One region of the Virgibacillus sp. FSP13 genome, then DNA from elsewhere that is predicted to be linked to it. Evidence: riboswitches for the same ligand, from Rfam matches in the RefSeq annotation. Region 1 holds a riboswitch; each other region holds the start of a gene.
What was found. Region 1 has a riboswitch for cobalamin ahead of ACW2QC_RS11145 (ribonucleoside-diphosphate reductase subunit alpha). Riboswitches for the same ligand answer to the same signal wherever they lie in the genome.

Region 1 (3,175 bases):
TCCGATTATGGCAATTATATATATCTTTATTGCGATTTATATACTGATTGTAAACATTACGGCAATACCAGATTTGCTTGCGTTAATTTTTGAAAATGCATTCGGTATTCGTGAAGTAGCCGGCGGTGGATTCGGTGCGGCAATCATGATGGGGATTAAACGGGGATTATTCTCGAATGAGGCTGGTATGGGTAGTGCTCCAAATGCGGCAGCAACTGCTGAAGTAACACATCCAGCTAAACAAGGTTTAATCCAAGCATTAGGTGTTTTCTTTGATACCATTTTAATCTGTAGTGCAACAGCGTTTATTATTATTTCAGCTGGTGGTTATGAGGGAAGCAAGCTCGATGGTATCCAGTTGACCCAAAATGCATTTGGATTTCATATCGGTGACTGGGCATCAATATTTATTGCAATTGCGATATTCCTGTTTGCTTATAGCTCCATTTTAGGTAACTATTATTACGGTGAAAATAATATCGGATATGTAAAAGACAGCAAATTCGGCTTGTTTATTTATCGAATTGCAGTACTGGCGATGGTTGTCTTTGGTGCTATTGCAACATTCGACCTTGTATGGGCACTAGCGGATTTGACAATGGCGATTATGGCACTTATTAACCTTTACGCGATTACCAGGTTGTTCAAAATTGCCAACCGTGTTTTACAAGATTATCAAAGGCAACGAAAAGCTGGTAAGGATCCAGTCTTTTATAAAGATGCATTGGATGATGATTCCGGTGTTGAATTCTGGGATCGAGATAAGGCGAGTCATGTAGATAAATAAGTATTGTGGACTGTCTACTTTTAATGAGTAGGCAGTTTTTTGTTTTACCCTTGCTAAAAGGGAAGAATTCATTTAGTATGAACTTAGACATGATTTACAATATATTGTGTATTAAAATGTCGATAAAACCATATATAGTATTTGCCTTAAGCGTAGACGCCATTCGGCTTAATTGGGAATCTGGTGAAAACCCAGAACTGCCCCCGCAACTGTAAATGCTGACGAAAATGAGCAAAACCACTGTATAAGTATAGACGTTCAGAAGGTTTCCAAATTAGAAACGAAGCAATTCGATTTGGTGATTTTTAAACGGCTTCTTATATGGGAAGGGCTCAGGAGTAGGGTGAAGCATTAGTCAGTAGACCTGTCTTGCTTAAGAAATTTCAACTTCTTCGGGGATTGAGAAGATGAGATGATAGTTATAGTGCACACAGGACTTCTGTATGCTTTTTAACTGCTGTCATTTCATCCACTCAATTAGTAGTTGAGTGGATTTTTTAATTCTCTAAAACGAAAAGGGAGCGATTAACGTATGATGACAAAAACATCTACTGAGATTAATGATGTACTGGAACAAATTGATATAGCTGCTGAAACATATGGGCTAGATGTTCGTGAAGTGAAACAGCAAATCAACCAACTAAATAGCTCAAAAGCGGATGTAAATCAGCACGCATTATTTTATGCATTAAATAATATTGCCATGGATGAACCTGCCTGGACGTTTGTAGCGGCGCGTATGTATTTAAATGAACTCTATCAAGAGGCAGCTGAAAACCGTGGGTATCATCCGGAACAGCGTTATAGCGATTTTCATAGATTAATTAAGGTGCTAACTGAAAAGGGGATTTATTCGTCCAATCTAGTAAACTGTTATTCCAAAGAAGAAATAATAGCATTAGGAAGGGAGATTATTCCTGAGCGTGATCAACTGTTCAATTATATTGGCCTCTTTTTACTTGCTGATCGTTACATAACACGGGATCATGACCGTAATATTTACGAACTCCCGCAAGAACGGTTCATGATTATTGCAATGACACTGATGAAGGATGAGGCCGAGGAGAAGCGGCTTGAATTGATCAAAGAGGCTTATTGGGCAATGAGTAATTTATACATGACAGTAGCTACCCCAACCCTCGCCAATGCGGGCAAAAGTTTTGGCCAGCTTTCATCGTGTTTTATAGACACAGTCGATGATTCGCTTGATGGTATTTATCTAAACAACTGGGATATTGCTAGGCTCAGCAAGGACGGCGGCGGAATTGGTGCTTATTACGGAAAGGTAAGAGCACTTGGATCAGATATTAAAAAGTTTAAAGGAAATTCATCTGGCGTTGTTCCATGGATTCGCCTTTTGAATGATACTGCAGTCAGTGTCGATCAGCTTGGGCAGCGACAAGGCGCGGTAGCTATTTATCTAGATGTTTTCCATAAAGACATAATGGATGGATTCCTTGATTTGAAAACAAACAATGGTGATGAACGCCGTAAAGCCCATGATATTTTTACAGGTGTAGCCATTCCTGATTTATTTATGAAAAAGTTGCAAGAAGTTGATGAGAACGGGAGAAGTATTGGCGAATGGCATACATTTTGCCCACATCAGGTGAAACAAATGATGGGCTGGAAGGATGAAAATGGTGCTGCACTTGGTTTAGAGGATTTTTACGATGAATCAGATCGGAGCTATTTTACAGAGAAATATGAAGAGGCGGTTAATCATCCACTTTTACCAAGAAAAACATATCGAGCAATGGATATCATGGCACGGATTATGGTTGCCCAATTAGAGACTGGGACACCGTACATGTTTTATCGAGACGAGGCGAATCGACAAAATCCGAATAAACATGTGCGTGGAAAAGGTCGAACAGCAATTTATTGTAGCAATTTATGTACGGAAATTATGCAGAATATGTCGGCAACAACCATTACCAACGAATATCAGGATGAGCAAGGAAATATCGTGATCGTTCGTAAACCAGGTGATTTTGTTGTGTGTAATTTATCGTCGGTTAATCTCGCGCGGACTGTTGAAGCAGGTGTTTTGGAACGATTGATACCGATTCAGATGCGGATGCTTGATAATGTGATTGATTTGAACACGGTTAAAGTTGGACAAGCTCAAGTAACGAATCAAACGTATCGGGCGGTTGGTCTAGGTACATTCGGATGGCATCACCTGCTTGCGCAACAGGGGATTTATTGGGAGTCAGATCAGTCGGTTGTGTATGCAGATGAACTATATGAAGATATTGCTTATTATGCAATTCAATCGTCAATGGAACTTGCAAAGGAAAAAGGAACGTACAGTAAGTTTGTTGGATCAGAATGGCAAACTGGTGATTATTTTGAGCGGAAAGGGTATAAAGCGGATCGCTGGAT
Region 2 (3,175 bases), on a different contig from region 1:
ATCAGCAACTGCTAGAATTCCTCCTAAGTTATCGGAAGGGTGTCCCCATTCTGCCGCCAGCCACGTATCATTGTAATCAAGCCAACGAATCATTGTTCCAATATTAAAAGCTCCACGCACTGGATCAAGTACATGGGATGTACCAGGCACACGAGTTCCATTAGGCACAATCGTACCAGGTATAATGGGGCCAAGTAACTTTGTGCACTCTGGATAGCTAAGCGCAAGAATGCCACAGCCTAAAGTATCCATCAAAACATAGCTGGCTGTCGTATATGCTTCTGTACTTGTAATTTCTTTGTTTAAGACATAATCGGCAATTTCTTCTAATAATACATCGGTCTTATTCGTTTCATCCACTTTTAACACATTCCTCTTCCTTTCTCAATCGATGTTATATATTATATATATAAGTGGTGGTTATATCACTATGGCGAGCAGGTCACAACTCCCCAGTTGTTTACTATGAATACTGCTCGCCAACATAGTTTACACGTGGGCGAAAAAGCCGGTTATTTTGATGCTGTTCAATAACATGTGCACATAATCCAACTGTTCGGGCACTAAAAAAGATTGGTGTATATAACTGGATTGGAATCCTAAGCAACCAATATACAGGAGCAGCATAATAATCCAAGTTCGGGTATAATCCTTTTTCTCGCTTCATCAGCTCCTCACCAGCCTCGCACATTTCTAGCAACAAGAAGTCTCCTTTTTTTTCACAAAGCCGCTTTAGCGATTCTTTCATAATCAGCGCTCTTGGATCCATTTTGTTCATATAAACACGATGTCCAAATCCCATGATCTTCTCTTTTTGTTGCAGCTTTTTCAACAATAATTCTTCAAATCCTGCAGTCGAATCTACCTCAAGCAACATGTGCATGACAGCCTCATTGGCCCCCCCGTGTAAATTACCTTTCAGTGATGAAACTGCGCCAGTTAATGCACCATATAGATCTGAATGTGTCGACGCAATTACCCTTGCAGTAAATGTTGAATTCGGCATTTCGTGCTCACTATACAAGAGTAGAGATCGATCAAAAATCTTCGCCTCTTGTTCAGACGGAACCTCCCCTGTAATCATATATAAAAAATTAGCACTATAAGACAAATCCTTGTGAGGGTGAACCGGTTTTTGTTTATTTAGAACCCGATAACTATTAACTGTAATATTAGGGAGTTTTGCCAGGAGATCGTAGGCACGATTGTTATTCACCTTCAAAGAGCGATCATCAATATTCTCTTCGTACCCCGCAAGCACGGATATGCCTGTTCTTAATCCATCCATCGGGTGTGTCTTTTTAGGCAATAATGCAAAAACATCAATTACATTGGATGGAACATTATACCTTGCCTTTAACTTCTTCTCTAATTTTGTTTTTTCGATTTGATTAGGCAGCGTATCCTCAAATAAAAGATGTACAATGTCTAAGTAATCCCTACTCTTAGATAACTCGATCAAATCATAACCCTTTATAATGATCTTCTCTTGTTCAGTATCAAGCAGTGAAATCCCAGTTTCTGCTGCAATAACTCCTTCAAGCCCAGGTACAAACTTAGTTTCCGTTTCCATTTAATTCCTCCCTCTCTCCTATTAGTTCTATCAGAACACTATTGGAAGCCCTTTCAAGATTTATTAAATAACGTCCTTTTGTTTCGTCACTCTCTTTACAAGTATCAATTTCTTTTTTCATTCGTTCATAACATACTTGCATGGGAGAAGATTGATCAACTGCCAAATTGTTCATAATCGCTGCCTTTAAACATTCCGTGAAATAAGTCACTGTTCCATACAAATTGTTTTCCCCCAGATGTTTGTTTATTTTCTGTATTTTTAATGCAATAAAAAAACAACTCCCCTTTTAGAAGTTGTTAGCATGCATCCCAAAAAAAGCATAAATAAACATGGTAAATTTCCAGAACATGTTCATCTGTTTATTCGCATGTAACACCTCCTATCCTCGTAGGTATGGATGTTGCTAGACATAGGCAGGTCTCCTGGCTCATGGTCATCACTTTTCGAACCTTCCCATTTTCATATACGTGAAAACAGTGGTTTTTCTCGAATCGTTCCCATACACAGTTGCGGGACAGCGTCGGGTTTTCACCGAACTTCCCTTTTAAGCAATAAAATGGAATTAACTTTATTGCACCTACATCTTTAACCTATTCAGTTAATCTCTTAAATTATATCACTCACTTTCAAAGATTACAATAATTCTTACATTTAATCTATGGCAAGTAATCCTGGAATTAAAAACAACGCAGGATCATCGCACATGTTCCTTTATCAAACCCCCCGCAAATTCCCCCACAAATACGTATGCAGTTGTGGTAAAACGCGTACATTCTTCAACACGTTGCTGGCCATCACCTGATCAATCAACCATTCATACCGGTCCAGCAAATGCTCAAGCAATTTCTCGTTGTCAGCGTTGGCGGTATCATCATTCCCCACTTGCAAAAATAACGGAACATCCGGATACCGCTGATGTAGCTTCGTTGCATAGTCCAAATCTGCTTGATCAAAAATGACAACTTTTAAACTGAATGTTCCCTGCTGATGCAATGTTAGCGAATCAATGATAGAGTCAAGGATATCAAAATTTGTCCGCATTCCAGAGCTCGGCGGTTTTGGTGAAATCGTCAGCTCATCGATCTTTACGAACCATGGCTGCCACTTACTTCCTTGTGTCTCAAGTGCGATTTTAATTTGCTGGCCATGAAGCAAATCAACAAGTCCATCTAACCCCGCAAGTAATCCGGGGTTCCCTCCAGAAATGGTTACATGGCCAAAGCGGCCGCCTGCTTGTTCCTGTAACGCCTCCCAAATATCTTCTGGCTCCATCATTTGGATGTTTTCCTTTTCCGATCCATCCCAAGTGAACTTAGAGTCACACCAGGAGCAGGAATAGTCGCATCCCGCGGTTCGGACAAACATGGTTTTTTGCCCAATTACCATTCCCTCTCCCTGAATCGTTGGCCCAAATACTTCCATTACTGGCAGTTTCATTTAGCTTTCGCCCCCTTTGGACGATAAACGCAGTAGCTTGTTGGCGTCTCACGTAAAAAAACTTGTAAGCATACTGGCCGATTAGATAATGTTTCTAAATGCTCCTCGATGATGTCATAAATCGTTCGTGCAACAATCTCTGTCGTTGGAAATTGTTCTGGA
Region 3 (3,175 bases), on a different contig from region 1:
TGTAGCTACACCATTTTCATCAGTAGAAAATAAAACTTCGGCCATGGTATTGGACACTCCTTTATGAATGATTGAAATGAGGCTTCCGCTTTTCAGTAAAAGCTTGAACCCCTTCCTTGGCATCTTCTGTTAAAAACAACTCAGCAAATCGCTTTCTTTCCCGTTCTAACCCTTTTTCAAATGTTTCATTATATCCCTTTGTAACACACTCGATTGCTCGTTTGATACTTGTCATACTTTTCCCATCCACAAAGGATTGGGCAATTGTTAAGGCTGTGGTTAAAAGTTTTTCAGGGGAAACGGTTACCTGCACAATTCCAAGTTCTTTGGCTTCACTACTATTAATTTGTTTACCCGTTAAAATTAACTCTAACGCTGTTGCTGTGTCAGTCATTCGGCTAAGTCGCTGTGTTCCACCGAACGACGGTATTAGCCCGAGCTTTAACTCTGGAAGTCCAAGAACAGCATTTTCAGAGGCGATCCGAAAGTGACATCCCATTGCTAATTCTAAGCCGCCGCCTAATGCAGGTCCATTAATTGCCGCAATGACAGGTTTATTCATTGCTTCTATTTCATTGCAAAGTGCTTGTCCCGCTTCTGACATTTTCTGTCCCTTATTATAATCACCAAGGGCCGGTATAAATTCCTTAATGTCTGCACCAGCTACAAAGAATCGGCCAAATCCTGTGATGACCACTCCATGTACATTCTCTTTTAACTTTAAATCTTCTATGGCTGAGCGTAATTCTGAGATACATGAAGATGATAAAGTATTTGCAGGTGGAGCATTTATCTCCACAATAGCGATATCGTTTTCGGTTGTTATTTTTAGTGCACGATAGTTCATAAAGAAAATCCCCCTTAAAAATTACTGCTAATATTGTTGCAAGAACTGTGCCAGGCACTAACGCTTATATCGCAAGGTGAAAAACTGTGAAAAGTGTCTATGTGTCTATACAATTTGACGGATATGGTGACTCTGTCATAAAGGAATGAGCTTATTATCGCCAAATAAAACGTGGAGGGCGTTCGTAGTAGTTAAATTTAACGCAGGAAGTACTGCTGTCTAAACTTGTCGCATCTACTCTAAATTCTTCCTTTTTTGCTGTTCTAGATTACGCAGATAGTGTATACTCAAGAATGGAAAATATAATATGTGTAACAGAATAGGGTGTCTGTCGTAAAGACTTAAAAGGGAAGTTGGTGAAAACCCAACGCGGTCCCGCCACTGTAAATGGTTTTTGCCTGTATAACTACTGAAAAGAACAGGAAATGAGATGCCATGAGCCAGGAGACCTACCCAATTCTGATATACCAATAAACCTACGAGGATAGGGAGGTGTATAGTCGGCAGAACATCATACTTGATCATGATTGCTGAACAATATTCGTTTAAACATCTTTCATAGCTAAGATGTTTTTATTTTGGTTTAGAAGTATGAGCTTTTAATAGGAAAACAGGAGGAAAAAGAAATGAAATTGAAAAAAATACAGTTATTATTACTGATGATGATCCTATTCATCGGGATATTGACAGGCTGTGGCAGTTCCTCGGATGATGCCGAAAAGGATAACAATAGCGATAAAGATGCGAAAACAGAACAGACAGAGGAAGCCGATTTCCCAGTAACCGTTACAGATGGAACTGGTGAAGAGCTGACAATTGAAGAAAAACCAGAACGAATCGTATCTGTCCTGCCAAGCAATACAGAAATGGCTTTTGCTTTAGGACTAGGCGAACAAATTGTTGGGGTTTCTGATCATGATAATTATCCAGAAGAAGCAGCAGAAAAGGAAAAAATCGGTGGTTTGGAATTAAATGTTGAAAAGATCCTTGCACTTGACCCGCAATTGGTGTTAGCAGATCAAACCAATGATGAGAAAGCACTGAATCAGATTAAAGAAGCTGGAATCCCAGTATTGATTGTTGGGGAAGCAACCGACTTTGAGGGTGTCTATGAAACAATTGAATTGATGGGGAAAGCAACCGGGGCACAAGAAAAAGCAGATCAGGTTATTGGGGATATGAAAGATGAATTAACATCACTTAAGGAGAAAGCTAGCAAGATAAAGGAAGATGAACGGAAAAAGGTATATATGGAAATTTCACCTTCACCAGAGATCTTTACTGCGGGGAAAAATACATTTATGGACGAGCTATTATCTGTTATAAATGCTGACAACGCCGCTGCAGATCAGGATGGTTGGGTCAAAATGAATGAAGAAGCAGTTATTTCTATGAATCCGGACGTTGTGATTACGACATATGGATCATATGTGGATGATCCTGTTGCGGAGGTAACCGAACGTGAAGGCTGGGAGGATATTACGGCAGTCAAGAATGAGCAGATCTATGACGTGAATGCTGATCTTGTTAATCGTCCAGGCCCTCGTTTGGTTGAAGGAGCAGAGGAACTTGGTAAGGCGATCTATCCAGATGTTTTCAAAGACTAAAAAAATAAGTGCCTATCCCATATTGTTGCTGGTTTTGTTTGCAGCTGTATTGATGGGGGTCTCCATTGGCACGGTAAAAGTTCCAATAGAAGCTATTTTGAGGATCTTATTCGCCTCGATTACGCAGACATCTTTACCAGATTCGGTAGATACAATGTATGAAAATATTGTGATGAACATTCGGATGCCACGTGTCATTCTATCAGGCATTGTTGGTGCATCACTTGCCATTGCTGGGGCAGCTTTTCAGGGGTTATTGCGAAATCCCCTGGCTGACCCCTATACCCTTGGCGTATCATCCGGGGCCAGTGTTGGTGCGGTACTGACAATCTTTTTTAATCTGTCCCTGCCATTTCTCGGTTTGTACACATTGCCGGTTTTGAGCATTATCGCATCGTTTCTCACGATTTTCATTGTCTTGTTTTTTGCCAAAAGAGTGGATCGGACAATGCGAGTGGAGACGATTATCTTAACTGGGGTCATTTTTAGTTCGTTCCTAGGAGCTTTGATATCGCTAATGATTGCCTTGACTGGTGAGGAACTAAGGCAAATCATCGGCTGGTTGCTTGGTAGTGTATCAATGCGTGGCTGGGATTATGTTTGGATCATCGTACCGTTTTTTGCCATTGGGTCAGTAATTCTCATGATGCATGCGACAGAATTGAATGCGATGTCATTTGGCGAAGATCAGGCAAAACACTTAGGTGTCAATGTCGAGCGG
Region 4 (3,175 bases), on a different contig from region 1:
AGTTTTCGCTTTAATTTAGATGAAAAGAAAGAACTTATAATGAAACCTAATCCAAGCGCTGTGTAAATCAATCCAACTCCAAGGTCTCCCTTGTGAAAAACATCAAGTGCATATACGCTCATGAGAACATTATCAACCCCATTGGCTAAAGGCATGGTAATTTCAATAAAAATAAAGATAAGCAGTATGGACGACCCAGTAATTAACTTCCATGTTGATTGAGCATGGTGAATGGGATTATATTTTTTCTCTTTCGTGACTGTTGGAATTGTCATTTTCAAGATAAATAATGCTGAGATAAGGTATGATAACCCATCTAGTATAAAAGGGAGGTGTAAACCGAATAAATAGGAAATGACTCCCCCAGTACTTGAACCGACAACGAGTACAAAGCCAACCATGATTTGTTCAATCGCGTTAATATATAATAATCTATCCTGTTTTACAAGTGTTGGAATGGTTGACATTCTTGTTGGGGAATAGATAGCTTCCCCAGTTGCTAGACAAAATGCACTTATGTACACAATCCATAAATCCCCTGACCCTTGCACAAGGATTGGTGATATCGCAAATGGAATGCGCAATAGATCAATTGTAATCAGTATTTTTTTCTTGGAAAATCGGTCTGCTAGCATTCCACCGATTGGGGCTAAAAGTAAAAAAGGGGCCATTCGTATAGCAAACAGAAGTCCAATGGCAATACCAGATTCGGTAACTTGGTATAGCAACGTGAGAATAGCTACTTGGGTAAAGCGATTTCCTATTCCATTAATAGTTCCAGACCAGAAAAGCTTTTGATAATTTTTCTCTTGTTTCCAAACCATCCAATTTTTCATTTATATCACCACCTAATTATAATTCCATCTAATTTAATATATATCTAATTAGATGATTAAAAAAATAGGCTGACTAGATCAGCCACAATTCTTCGGGGTTTAATTCATATTCACCATTTTGCCTCGACATAAATTGGCACATGATGAATTCACGCCTAATAGTCGCAAAGTCCCCATAAAATTGTTTAATGTGTTCATTGATTTCTTTTTCGCTGTATGTTCTGCCTATTTCTAGTCCCTTTACAAGATATTCCAGAATAATAAGTTTCTTTTTACGTTGTGCAGGGATATTCTTTAGTTTTCCGTCTTGGAAGAAATTTTGTATTACCTTATATTTTTCTTCGTTATTAACCTGAAATTGCTCCATTTCTTTTTCTCCCCCAATCCTAAGAATTGCCTGTGCCATAAATGCCAGCTTTTTCTCATTTAAGTGAAAATAGATCGTATTTTTCTCCCTCCGCTGGTAAATGATATCGATCTCTTTTAATTTATTAATATGATAGGAGATAGTAGGCGGGGTCAGCCCAAGCTTCCCTGCAATTGCCTGCCCGTGGAGTGGGCCATCTTTTAGCAAAGCAATGATTTGAATTCTTGTTTTGTCTCCGATTGTTTTATGAAAATTAACGATACGTTCAAGTTGCATATGTGTACCCCCTAATATATATCTAATTAGATTGTAATCTAATTAGATATATATTACAATAGTCAAAGTGATGAAACACCCACATTATAATAAAAAATGGTATACTAAATACAATTGAATACATTTGCCTTATGGTGACTTGTATAAAAAGTTGAAAAGGGAAGTTGGTGAAATTCCAACGCGGTCCCGCCACTGTAACGAGGAGAATCCTTTGATAACCACTGTTTTGAATAGGAAACGGGAAGGAAAGTGATTCGATGATTCGAAGCCAGGAGACCTGCCATAGGGAAGGACATTTCAATCCTACGGGAAATAGGAGGGTGTTGCGTTTTGCGTTTATACATATTTAATGTAATTAAATTTTAGTGCGCATTTTTAACATCTTCTATTATGGAAGGTGTTTTTTAATTTTTGGGAGGATATTACTATGGAAAAAATAGCTATACAGGATTCTAAAACCGTTCAAACTCGTTTAGTATTACCACCAGATACAAACCATTTAGATACAATATTTGGTGGTAAGGTTCTAGCTTATATTGATGAAATTGCTGCATTAACTGCGATGAAGCATGCAAAAAGCGCAGTTGTTACAGCATCGATTGATTCTGTTGATTTCCTTTCTTCGGCAAAAGTTGGGGATTCGTTAACATTAGAAGCATTTGTGACGTATACAGGGACAAGTTCAATGGAAGTGTATGTGAAAGTTACCGCAAATGATTTGATTAAAAATGAAGAAAGACTGACAACAGAATCTTTTCTTACCATGGTAGCTGTTAACGAACAGGGGAAGCCGGTTCCGGTTCCGAACGTTTTTCCGGAAACCGAGGAAGAGAAAAGGTTATATCATACAGCACCATCACGAAAGGAGAATCGGGAAAAGCGAGCAAATATACGATGATAAAAAGGGACGCCGAGCTTTGGGTGCTAACTAACTTTGTTCAATTACTTTTTTAAATAGATCGCTAAATTTTTTTTCATCTTCAGCTGTAAAAGCTTTGGGTCCTTTTGTACGTTTGCCGCTTTTTCTAGCCATGGCACTTTCGTAACGTGTTTGCAGGAGTTGATCGATATTCTCATTTGAGTAGGCGAATCCTTTATGATGTAGAACGACACATCCCTTTGCTAAACTTAAAGAAGCAAGACCATAATCTTGTGTGATAATAATGTCATCTTTTTGTGCCAATTTCATAATCCGATAATCAGCAGAGTCAGCCCCAGTGTCGACATAGATCGTTTCGACCCCCTGTGGCTCTTGGTTGTTGGAGTAGTGGGCAAAGCTTTTTACAAGAATGACAGGAATTTGATTGATTTTTGCAATGGAAATGATGATATCCTTTACTGGACAAGCGTCAGCATCAACGTAAACTTTCATTGTTCTCTCTCCTGTTTTGTTTGATAGTGATAATGATAGCAGAAATCGCTTGAAAGCTCTAGACATTGTGGGTTTGCATGCTTCTCTTAACTTCATCTTTAGCAGAATTGGAGAATTAGACCAAAAGTATTGTTCGGGTTTTTTAGATATCATAAAACTTCACCCTATTACGTAATTTTTTGGCGCTATTTAGTTACCTCTTCTTTTTGTCTTAAAAATAATGGTTAGTGTTGCACAACTTATTAGGATACAATGGAAATAATAAAAGTGGCAGTTTGCATTAGACCAACTCCTTGACAATTCTAGAATAGTGAGGGTAATAAA

Region 2: another riboswitch for cobalamin. It lies ahead of ACW2QC_RS04170 (hypothetical protein); the one in region 1 lies ahead of ACW2QC_RS11145 (ribonucleoside-diphosphate reductase subunit alpha).
Region 3: another riboswitch for cobalamin. It lies ahead of ACW2QC_RS04220 (ABC transporter substrate-binding protein); the one in region 1 lies ahead of ACW2QC_RS11145 (ribonucleoside-diphosphate reductase subunit alpha).
Region 4: another riboswitch for cobalamin. It lies ahead of ACW2QC_RS11665 (acyl-CoA thioesterase); the one in region 1 lies ahead of ACW2QC_RS11145 (ribonucleoside-diphosphate reductase subunit alpha).

The regions. Positions count from the first base shown of each region.
Region 1 covers NZ_JBSVKG010000011.1:5,051-8,225, reverse strand. Annotated here, with positions in the region: gene ACW2QC_RS11150 (alanine/glycine:cation symporter family protein) at 1-787, shown strand, start outside; cobalamin riboswitch at 924-1,173, shown strand; gene ACW2QC_RS11145 (ribonucleoside-diphosphate reductase subunit alpha) at 1,320-3,175, shown strand, end outside.
Region 2 covers NZ_JBSVKG010000003.1:76,478-79,652, reverse strand. Annotated here, with positions in the region: gene ACW2QC_RS04180 (bifunctional 2-methylcitrate dehydratase/aconitate hydratase) at 1-369, opposite strand, end outside; gene mmgD (citrate synthase) at 464-1,573, opposite strand; gene ACW2QC_RS04170 (hypothetical protein) at 1,557-1,796, opposite strand; cobalamin riboswitch at 1,972-2,172, opposite strand; gene queE (7-carboxy-7-deazaguanine synthase QueE) at 2,291-3,013, opposite strand; gene ACW2QC_RS04160 (6-carboxytetrahydropterin synthase) at 3,010-3,175, opposite strand, start outside.
Region 3 covers NZ_JBSVKG010000003.1:88,832-92,006, forward strand. Annotated here, with positions in the region: gene ACW2QC_RS04210 (enoyl-CoA hydratase/isomerase family protein) at 1-45, opposite strand, end outside; gene ACW2QC_RS04215 (enoyl-CoA hydratase-related protein) at 62-847, opposite strand; cobalamin riboswitch at 1,153-1,318, shown strand; gene ACW2QC_RS04220 (ABC transporter substrate-binding protein) at 1,474-2,454, shown strand; gene ACW2QC_RS04225 (FecCD family ABC transporter permease) at 2,417-3,175, shown strand, end outside.
Region 4 covers NZ_JBSVKG010000012.1:17,995-21,169, forward strand. Annotated here, with positions in the region: gene ACW2QC_RS11655 (MFS transporter) at 1-836, opposite strand, end outside; gene ACW2QC_RS11660 (DUF2087 domain-containing protein) at 910-1,479, opposite strand; cobalamin riboswitch at 1,595-1,778, shown strand; gene ACW2QC_RS11665 (acyl-CoA thioesterase) at 1,907-2,377, shown strand; gene ACW2QC_RS11670 (YaiI/YqxD family protein) at 2,408-2,851, opposite strand.